DNA from 3 places in the Photobacterium leiognathi genome. Region 3 is predicted to be linked to each of the others. Evidence: predicted binding sites of a transcription regulator. Region 3 holds the regulator's gene; each other region holds the start of a gene.
The links. The regulator PurR, encoded in region 3, represses purine synthesis genes. The targets are predictions, from matches to a motif close to TNANGNAAACGTTTNCNTNA.
Positions count from the first base shown of each region.

Region 1 (3,285 bases), 120 kb from region 3:
GAAACTTCCTTTTGGTAGAGAGAGCAAGCAAGTTTCATCTCCATTTCTATAACGACAGACTAATGCTCCGCTTCGATGGTTATTTATCCGAATAAACCTAAATCAAGTGCTAGAATTGTGATATTGGTTGAAATTTATGACTTTAAAATGATAAATACAACTGTATATATACCCAGTTGGACTTTTCTTCCTTGGCAAACTTTTCTACTCATTTTAGTGTTGCAGCCGTTGCTAGTGGTTTAACCGCTACTGCCTTTCTTTCGGCTGATCACATCACGCCTTCAATGGCGATATGGATGACCTTTCTAGGCACCATTGGCGGCTTGCTGCCTGACATCGACTCAGATCACTCCACATCAATGAAAGCCTTATTTAATATTTTGGCTGGCTTTTGCTGCTTCATCTTGATCAGTCATATTTATACCCAAGTCACTATGCTAGAACTGCTGCTTTATACCGCAGCTTTATTCATTACTATTCGTTACATGGGCAAAGCAGTATTTGAGCGTCGTACCGTTCACCGTGGCTGTTGCCATTCCATTGCCTTTGTATTATTGATCTCACTGTGCTGTGTACATGTGAGCTCTATTATTGGTCATACTGCGGAGACTAGCTGGCTTGCAAGTGGTTTTGTCTTATTTGGCGGCTTAGTTCATCTGGTGCTTGATGAAATTTACAGTGTGGATTTATCTAACCAGCGTTTAAAGAAATCCTTTGGTACCGCTTTGAAGCCTTTCTCATTTGCTAATCCTTTAATTAGCTTGGCGCAAATCATTGCTATTGTTTTGCTATTTACCACAGCCCCGTCTTACCACAAAACGCTGCATATATTGAGTAACTGGCATCACTTTAAATTTAGCCCTGCATGGTTTAACTGGTCTGATATTGAAATATGGGTGAATCATGTCATTCACCAAGCACCACAAAAACTCAGCACAATTCACAAGCTGTTCTAAAACGAATTATGGCGATAATCATCTTTATGAATATCGCCATTTTTATTAATAAAATCACAAGGCAAACGTTTGCTTTTTCTCTGGCAGTCAATTCTATAACCTTGTATGATGCGTCTACGATGATGTTTCGCCATATGTTCTTGTGGTAAAAACTCTGCATTTCTGCGTAATCATTTGAATAGGATTTTCACGATGAGCCTTGCCGATCAAGTTTTAGCTGTTAATGATGATCTCCCAATCCGTACTGACAAGCCTGTACATAGCGGTAAAGTACGCTCTGTTTACTGGCTGACTGAAGCTGACAGTCGACGTTTGATTAAGGAAAAAGGCTACAATGTCCAACCTGATGCACCATTAGCCATTATGGTGATCAGTGATCGTATCTCTGCATTCGATTGTATTTGGCATGGCGAAGGTGGCTTAAAAGGTGTACCTGGTAAAGGCGCAGCACTGAACGCCATTTCAAATCACTGGTTTAAGCTATTTAAAGACAACGGCTTGGCTGATAGCCATATCTTAGATATTCCCCACCCTTTTGTTTGGATCGTCCAAAAAGCCAAACCTGTGATGGTTGAAGCTATTTGCCGTCAATACATCACAGGCTCAATGTGGCGTGCATACAGCAAGGGGGAGCGAAATTTCTGCGGTATCGAACTACCTGAAGGGCTAAAGAAAGATCAAAAACTGCCTGATCTACTAATGACGCCATCAACCAAAGGTATTTTAAAAGGCATTCCTAATGTTCCTGAAGCTGATGATGTCAATGTCACCCGTAACGATCTAGTCAATAATTACGCTGCATTTAACTTCCGCAATACTGATGATATCGCACAATACGAAAAGCTATTAGCTGAAGGCTTTAACGTGATCAGCGATGCACTCGCAAAACTCGATCAAATCTTTGTCGATACCAAATTCGAGTTTGGCTACGTCACCGATGCTAGTGGCAACGAGAAGCTGATTTATATGGATGAAGTAGGCACACCTGACTCTTCACGTATTTGGGATGGTGTAGCTTACCGTGACGGACAAATCGTCGAGAACTCGAAAGAAGATTTCCGCCAAGTGCTGCTAAACACTTTCCCAGATCCTGATGTTTTATTAAATAAAGATCGTATGGAAGAACGTTTCGCTCTTGCTCGTGATAACGAGTTACCACAAGAGGTACTGATGCAGATCTCTAAAGTTTATACAGGGATCGCTGAAAAAATCACTGGTGAGCCAATCACACTAAGCCGAAATCCGAAAGCTGAAATCATTGAGATTTTGCGCAATCAATATCAATTGATCGACTGAGCACTTCAAAATCCTTTCTCCTACATAAAAACAGGCATTCATACAATGCCTGTTTTTTCGTCGCTCTCAGCTATTAATATTGTTCATATTTACGTTAATTTGAAATAAATTTGCTATTTTTATATTTATTACTAGTCTTATTCCATTGTATTAACCGATACGAACTTTAGCTCCCTTCATAACAATTGCGATACAAATGGAACAATTTACACAAATAAACAACCCTTACTATCCTTTCACCTCATACACATTACTTCATATTTTTTAATATTTTTATTTTTTATGCTTTTTGCTATTAATGTATGCGTTTAAAATCAAAAAATCCTATAAAACATAAGCATAACCCTTAAGTATTAATTGAATTGTAGGTAATGGTTATTTTATGATCGCAATATAAATAGATTTAATAAAAATATTTATATCTACTCATTTTTAAACACAGGAGGTTCTATGAGCAGTGTTACTGATCAAGAAGCCAAGCAAACACGTAGCCGAGAATGGAAGATGTTCCTTTTTATTGTCATCTTTTTGTTTCCTATTCTCAGCGTCATTTTTGTCGGCGGCTACGGCTTTACCGTTTGGATGCTACAACTATTTGTCTTTGGTCCACCAGGACATGGCGGCTAATCCCCACTAATTACCGTGAGCATCCATTTTAAGAGAATCGATAATGAAATCATTTTTAGCTAAAGCTTGGCAGACCCTATCACGCCCAAGCGTCCACATTAGCCTAGGTGTCCTAACCCTTGGTGGCTTTATTGCTGGTATCATTTTCTGGGGTGGTTTTAATACTGCGCTAGAAGCAACCAACACCGAAGAGTTCTGTGTTAGCTGTCACGCAGATAACGTAGCACCAGAATATGCAAATACTATTCACGATAAAAACCGTTCTGGTGTGCGTGCAACGTGTCCTGACTGTCACGTACCACACGATTGGACAGATAAAATCGCCCGTAAAATTCAGGCAAGTAAAGAAGTCTTTGCTCACATGGCAGGTTTCATTGATACCCCTGAAAAATTTGAAGATCGCCGT
Region 1 covers NZ_CP131601.1:1,982,632-1,985,916, forward strand. The annotation lists gene Q7674_RS16180 (metal-dependent hydrolase) at 192-956, shown strand; gene Q7674_RS16185 (phosphoribosylaminoimidazolesuccinocarboxamide synthase) at 1,149-2,252, shown strand; gene torE (trimethylamine N-oxide reductase system protein TorE) at 2,703-2,879, shown strand; gene torC (pentaheme c-type cytochrome TorC) at 2,923-3,285, shown strand, end outside.
Region 1: the regulator PurR is predicted to act here: its motif matches at 1,014-1,033, upstream of Q7674_RS16185 (phosphoribosylaminoimidazolesuccinocarboxamide synthase).

Region 2 (3,285 bases), 1.3 Mb from region 3:
AGCGGAGAATACGGATGTTGAATGTCCTGAATGTCACAAAGGCCATTTAACGGAGCGAAAATCCCGTTATGGCAAAGTATTCTATGCCTGTGATCAGTATCCAAGTTGTCGTTTTGCGGTGAATAACAAACCTGTTGTTGGGACTTGCCAGCAATGTGGCTTTGGTTTGTTAATTGAAAAGAAATTAGCTAGCGGTGTGAAGCTGCAATGTGCTGATAGAAAATGCCATGCTTACCAAGAGCTTGAAAGCTTAGATAAAACAGAATAAAAAACAAAGCCTGCATAGATTGCAGGCTTTTTTGTCGGTTTTTATATAGGTGTATTTAGCGAGGTAGCGCTGGGAAATCGTTCTCATCGAGTAAGCTCGATAACATGATCAAACGGTACTGCAGTTGCTCTGGGGTATCAGCACACACGTTAATGTGCCCCATTTTACGGCCTGCTCGTTTTTCTTTGCCGTACCAATGAACATGGCAACCTTCTTGGGCATAAACTGCATCTGGCACGCTGTCTAACCCTAAGATATTGATCATCGCACTTGGTCGAGTTAATTGCGTGTTGCCAAGTGGAAAGTCACATACCGCACGTAAATGGTTTTCAAATTGGCAGGTTTCAGCTCCTTGTTGTGTCCAGTGGCCTGAGTTATGAACCCGTGGTGCAATTTCGTTTACCAATAACTCACCATTAAGATCAAAAAACTCGATAGCTAACACGCCAACATAATCAAGGCTATTTGCTACGGCACGGAACATGTCATCGGCTTGTGCTTGCAGCGGTGAGTCACCCACAATTGCGGTAGATAGGCTTAATACGCCATCAGTGTGAATATTCTCTGTTAAGTTAAATACTTGAATATCACCGCTACGATTGCGGGCACCAATCAATGAGACTTCACGTTGAAAAGGAATGAATTGCTCTGCCACAATCGCTTGATTAGCAGAATCGGCAATACATTGCGCCATTTCAGGCCAGATCGCATCAATTTGTGTGCTTTCTTTTAAGCGCCACTGCCCTTTACCGTCATAACCACCTAAGGCACTTTTTAGCACCAGCGGTAAGCCGATCTTTTCAATCGCTGTTAACAGATCAGCACGCTCACGGATCACATGGTAGTTAGCATTTCGCACGCCTGCGTTATCCAGTAACGCTTTTTCAAGTCGGCGATCGCCACCTGCTTTAATTGCATCAGGCGTTGGGAAGAATTTTCCTCTAGCGGCGCAACTATCTAAAATATCGTGAGGAATGTGTTCAAATTCAGCGGTGATGGCATCAACTTCATTAATGGCTTGAGCTAAAGAGTCCGCCATAACCTGTAGGGTTAGTGGGTGAACCACCTTATCGCTACCCACATCATAGGCAATCACATTGATGTTAAGCGGTGCGCCAGCCAGTGCCATCATACGGGCTAGTTGACCTGCTCCAAGGACGAGCACGTTATTCATTATGCGTCCTCAGCTGGATTTGGATTACTCAGTACGGTTTCTGTTTGCTCTTTACGAAAAGCATCAATGGCAGCAAGTACTTGCTCATCTTGCGTACCGATAATTTGTGCGGCTAATAGGCCAGCATTGGCAGCACCTGCATCACCAATCGCCAATGTACCTACTGCAATCCCCTTTGGCATTTGAACAATCGAAAGCAGTGAGTCCATACCTTTTAGGGCGCGAGATTGTACTGGTACACCTAATACAGGTACGCTAGTAAAAGCAGCTGTCATACCAGGTAAGTGAGCCGCGCCGCCAGCACCTGCGATGATCACTTTAATACCACGCTCTTGTGCACTTTCTGCGTATTCAGCCAGTAAATGTGGGGTGCGGTGAGCTGAAACGACCTTTGTCTCATAAGGAACATTGAAACGATCAAGCATCTCAGCGGCATGTTGCATGGTTTACCAGTCAGATTTTGAACCCATGATAATTCCAACTTTCATCTCATTCTCCTTCAGGTCATAACTTAACATCGTGTTGATGTCGGCATTATACGGTGATTTATCGCAAAGGAAAACGTTTGCGTCATGAATATTGACTGTCTTATAACCTAGCATGGAGTTGTGACTAAGGAGTAGGTAGAATGATTTTGAGAAAGTAAAACAACAATGTTAGCCCAAGAAGAAACGAGGATACTGTGGAGAATTTTGCTCAAGTTGTCGCGGCCTTAAAACAAGGTGAAGTGATTGGTTACCCAACCGAAGCGGTGTTTGGTGTTGGCTGTGATCCTGATAATCAACAAGCGGTCGAAAAACTATTAGAAATTAAACAGCGCCCAGTTGAAAAAGGGCTAATTTTGATCGCAGCTAATTATGAGCAGTTATTGCCATACATTGATGAAAGCCAATTAACGGTAGAGCAAAAAGCGACAGTGATGGCAACGTGGCCTGGTCCTGTAACATGGGTTATGCCAACTAAAGCGAATGTACCTGCTTTTTTAACGGGTCAGTTTACGACTATTGCGGTACGTGTGAGCGATCATCCATTAGTACAACGCCTATGTTTAGAATTTGGTAAGCCAATTACCTCAACTAGCGCTAACCTAACAGGACAAGAGCCGGGTCGAACTGCACAAGAAGTCGAGCAACAACTGGGTCATTGTCTAGCAGCGATCCTTCAAGGAGAAACGGGAGGACGTACCAATCCTTCTGAGATCCGTGATGCACGCAATGGCAATATCTTCCGTCAGGGGTAAATAGTATGGATAACCAAGTCGACAAACATGCGGTGAAATCCTTCTTGTTGGATTTACAAGATCGCATTTGCCAAGCATTAGAACAGCAAGAAACCACAGTATCATTTGAGCAAGACCAATGGCAACGTGAAGAAGGTGGTGGCGGTCGTAGCCGTGTATTACGTAGCGGTGAGATCTTCGAGCAAGCAGGTGTGAACTTCTCTCATGTTTACGGTGCTGAAATGCCAGCTTCTGCTACCGCGCATCGACCTGAACTTGCAGGCCGCCGCTTTGAAGCTATGGGCGTATCCTTGGTTATCCACCCTCGCAATCCTTATGTACCTACCTCTCATGCCAATGTCCGTTTCTTCATCGCAGAAAAAGACGGCGAAGCACCTGTGTGGTGGTTTGGGGGTGGATTTGATCTCACCCCTTTTTACCCATTCGAAGAAGATTGCCAACATTGGCATGATACTGCGAAACAACTTTGTGCCCCGTTTGGTGATAATGTGTATTCAGAGCACAAAGCGTGGTGTGATCAATACTTCTTCCTACCGCATCGAAATGAAACGCGTGGTGTGGGTGGTTTGTTCTTTGATGATCTCAATCAGTGGGGATTTGAAA
Region 2 covers NZ_CP131601.1:3,206,566-3,209,850, reverse strand. The annotation lists gene Q7674_RS21560 (DNA topoisomerase family protein) at 1-268, shown strand, start outside; gene Q7674_RS21555 (5-(carboxyamino)imidazole ribonucleotide synthase) at 324-1,442, opposite strand; gene purE (5-(carboxyamino)imidazole ribonucleotide mutase) at 1,442-1,885, opposite strand; gene tsaC (L-threonylcarbamoyladenylate synthase type 1 TsaC) at 2,125-2,682, shown strand; gene hemF (oxygen-dependent coproporphyrinogen oxidase) at 2,688-3,285, shown strand, end outside.
Region 2: the regulator PurR is predicted to act here: its motif matches at 1,996-2,015, upstream of purE (5-(carboxyamino)imidazole ribonucleotide mutase).

Region 3 (3,285 bases):
TTTTAGCATTGATATAAAACAAGAAGTTATTAAATACTTTTAGTTGCAATATTTGGCAATTACGCATTAAGAGGTTTATGTATTAAAAGATATAAAATAGAGCAGAGTGAAGGGATTTATTTAGAATATATTTTTAACAGGTATACTTAGAAATAAAAGAATGAACATCTTTTATTTCTAAGTGAAGGCGAATTGTCGAAGAATGTATTTCTTAGGATAGGGCAGATAATAATTCGTTTCGACGTTGCTCAGGAATAACAGACCAATGCTGTCCACTAATTGCACCCTCAAGCGCCCATAGCAATTCAAGACTAAGCGGACTGTTTTGCGCTTTTTGTAGCGCTTGATATGCACCTAATGCACCAGCTGCTTGAAGTTGTTCGATAGTCTCTATGCCTGCTTTTTTAAGCATTCTTTCATTTGATAACCGTAGGTTTGGTAAGTCCTTTATACGGTCAGGTACACAACTCTCCTTTTCTTGCTTGTCTTTTTCTGCGGCTTCCAAGGAATACCTACCTTGTGCAACGATCTTTTCAGGTTCGTCCCACCAGTTATCTGGTATTGCGTAGTGCTTGGTTACAACAGGGAACCCACGTTTTTTGTAAACGTAAGGCTCCAAGCCAGCTTGTTTGAATTCCTTTTCGGTTTCAGCGTTTGCTCGTAAATGAAGTTTATCATTCACAACTAATGCAAACATTGTATCACCAGCAAAAATGCCAAAACCGCCAAACATCGACCGTGATTTTACAGATCCAAAATGGTCAAATAATTTTAATGAATCTTTTAATATTGGTTTATCCATGCTTCTACTCGGTGAAAAAAATATGAGTGTCACCTAAACATCAAGAGCGAGGAATTAGATTAATTAATCTTCACATTAGGCTTGTCAATATATTGTTAAAATAAATGTCATTATATTGGCGGCCTAATTATAATCCTTCGGTAACTCCGCTACCATGAATTAAAAAATTAATTTTTAGGCCGGAAGTTTTGCGTCTTAATCTTTCAATTAATTTGCCTGTTCGTGACTATATAAAGTTATATTAAATATTAGTTTTAATATTAAATCCAAGCTCTCAAAAGTGTGATATTGCTTCAGGTAATTGTTCTTATCTTATGGTGAGCATAAATCTTTTTTAAAAAAGTAAAAAAAAGCCAACAAGTTAAACTTATCGGCTTTTTCTAAACTTACCAAGGTCAATCTCGTTAGTTGAGATCTTTAACCGACTTTCTCGCAACAAGCTCTGGTGTCATTTCAAAAGTTTGACGAGCGTGATTCTTGTCTTTAACACGATCTAGCAAAATTTCCACTGCAGTTTTACCTAAACGACGCTTAGGCTGGTGGATTGTTGTTAGTGGCGGTGCAAAGTACGGTGCAAGGTCAATGTTGTCGTAACCAATGATAGAGATATCATCAGGAATACGTAGGCCTGCTTGCTCAAAGGTACTGATCATTGCCATTGCCATGATGTCGTTGAAACAGAAGATAGCAGTAGGGCGCTCTTTCATTGCAATGAACTTTTTCGCCGCTTCAACCGCTGATTCACACTCGAAGTCACCTTCAAGTAGCCAATCTTCATTAACGCTTAAGTCTGCTTCGGCCATTGCTTTACGGAAACCTTTTAGGCGCTCATGACAAGTAGACTTATCACCTTGACCTGATAGACAGCCAATTTTCTTATGGCCGTTATCGATAAAGTGTTTAGTCGCAATATAGCCGCCAGTTTCAGCGTTATCTTGAATATTGTCTGTATGTGGCTTATCTGGGCCCCAGTCCATGATAACCATTGGCAGATCGTTTTGACGCTCTAGTAGTTCAAGTAGCTTTTGATCAAGATCGCTACACATTACCAGTAGGCCATCAACACGCTTTTCTGCCAGCATGCGTAGGTAATCACGTTGTTTTTCAAGATTGCCTTCAGTGTTACATAGGATCAGGGTGTAACCTGCGCCGTAACAATACTCTTCAACGCCATGTACAACTTCAGCAAAAAATGGGTTGGTTGATTTTGTTACCAACATACCAATGGTACGAGTTGTATTACATTTTAAGCTTCGCGCTACAGCACTTGGTGCGTAGTTAAGCTCATCTACCGCAGCCAGCACTTTTTTCTGTGTTGCTTCTGCAACAAAGCGTGTTTTATTGATCACGTGTGACACAGTTGTGGTTGATACACCTGCCATACGTGCAACGTCTTTAATGGTTGCCATATTTATTCTTCTAATTATGGTCAGATAGAGATCTGACAAAAGGTTGTGGTACCCAATTGATTAATTACGTAGTAGATGGCTAGTTGAGAGACTAGTAGATATGAAATTCTTTAATTATTAACTACTTAATTATTCAATTTGGCACCGTTTTTATAGAGCACCGCTTATAAACAACTAAAGCCGCAATAAATGCGGCATCAGTGTATCGAAATCTTTATTACAACTTTTACATGTGTAATCGCTTGCGCTCACATTTTACTGTGTGTTTTGCGTTGTGCAATCTTTCTGTTCATCTTGAGTGAAATTATTGATGATAAGTTATAAAAATGCAGGTCGTTGTCACGCTTAATCCGATTTTTATCGCATCCTTACAGTATTAATAACTGACTGGTCATTAAAGAATAGGATGATTTGCTGACAAAATATAAGGGTAGTTTTCTATAGGGTGGGTATGCACAGTAACAGGCCAACCATACAGTGATTCTACGACTTCAGCAGTGAGTACTTGTGACGGTGTACCATCCGCTTTTATTTGCCCATCATTTAAGAAAATCATCCGATCTGTGTATTGCGCTGCAAGGTTTAAATCATGTAATACCACAATAACCGCAGCACCTTGCATTGCCATGTTCTTCGCTATTTGTAAGGTGTGATGTTGATGTGCTAGATCAAGGGCTGATGTTGGTTCATCCAGCATTAAAATACAGTGCTCACCAGCTTGGCTTAATTGGGTTAATACCCGAGCTAAATGGATTCGTTGTTTTTCACCGCCAGAAAGCGTCGGGTAAAGCCTATCTGCAAGGTTTTCGACATCCACATAATCCATTATCATCTGTGTCACAGACTTAAGCTGTGGTGACGTTAGTTGTAACGGGATTGCGCCTAACTCCACCACTTCTTTTGCTGTAAACGCAAAAGAAAGTGCACTGTGTTGCGGCAGTATGCCTAAATGTTTAGCCAGTGTAGCTCTGTCCCATGATGATAATGGTTGCCCGAAAAAAGAGACGTCTCCAGATTCAGGTGTTACTTCGCCACAGAGTACTTTTAATAAGGTACTTTTCCCTGCGCCATTGG
Region 3 covers NZ_CP131601.1:1,863,987-1,867,271, reverse strand. The annotation lists gene Q7674_RS15630 (TfoX/Sxy family DNA transformation protein) at 212-802, opposite strand; cyclic di-GMP riboswitch class I at 939-1,029, opposite strand; gene purR (HTH-type transcriptional repressor PurR) at 1,207-2,211, opposite strand; gene Q7674_RS15620 (heme ABC transporter ATP-binding protein) at 2,606-3,285, opposite strand, start outside.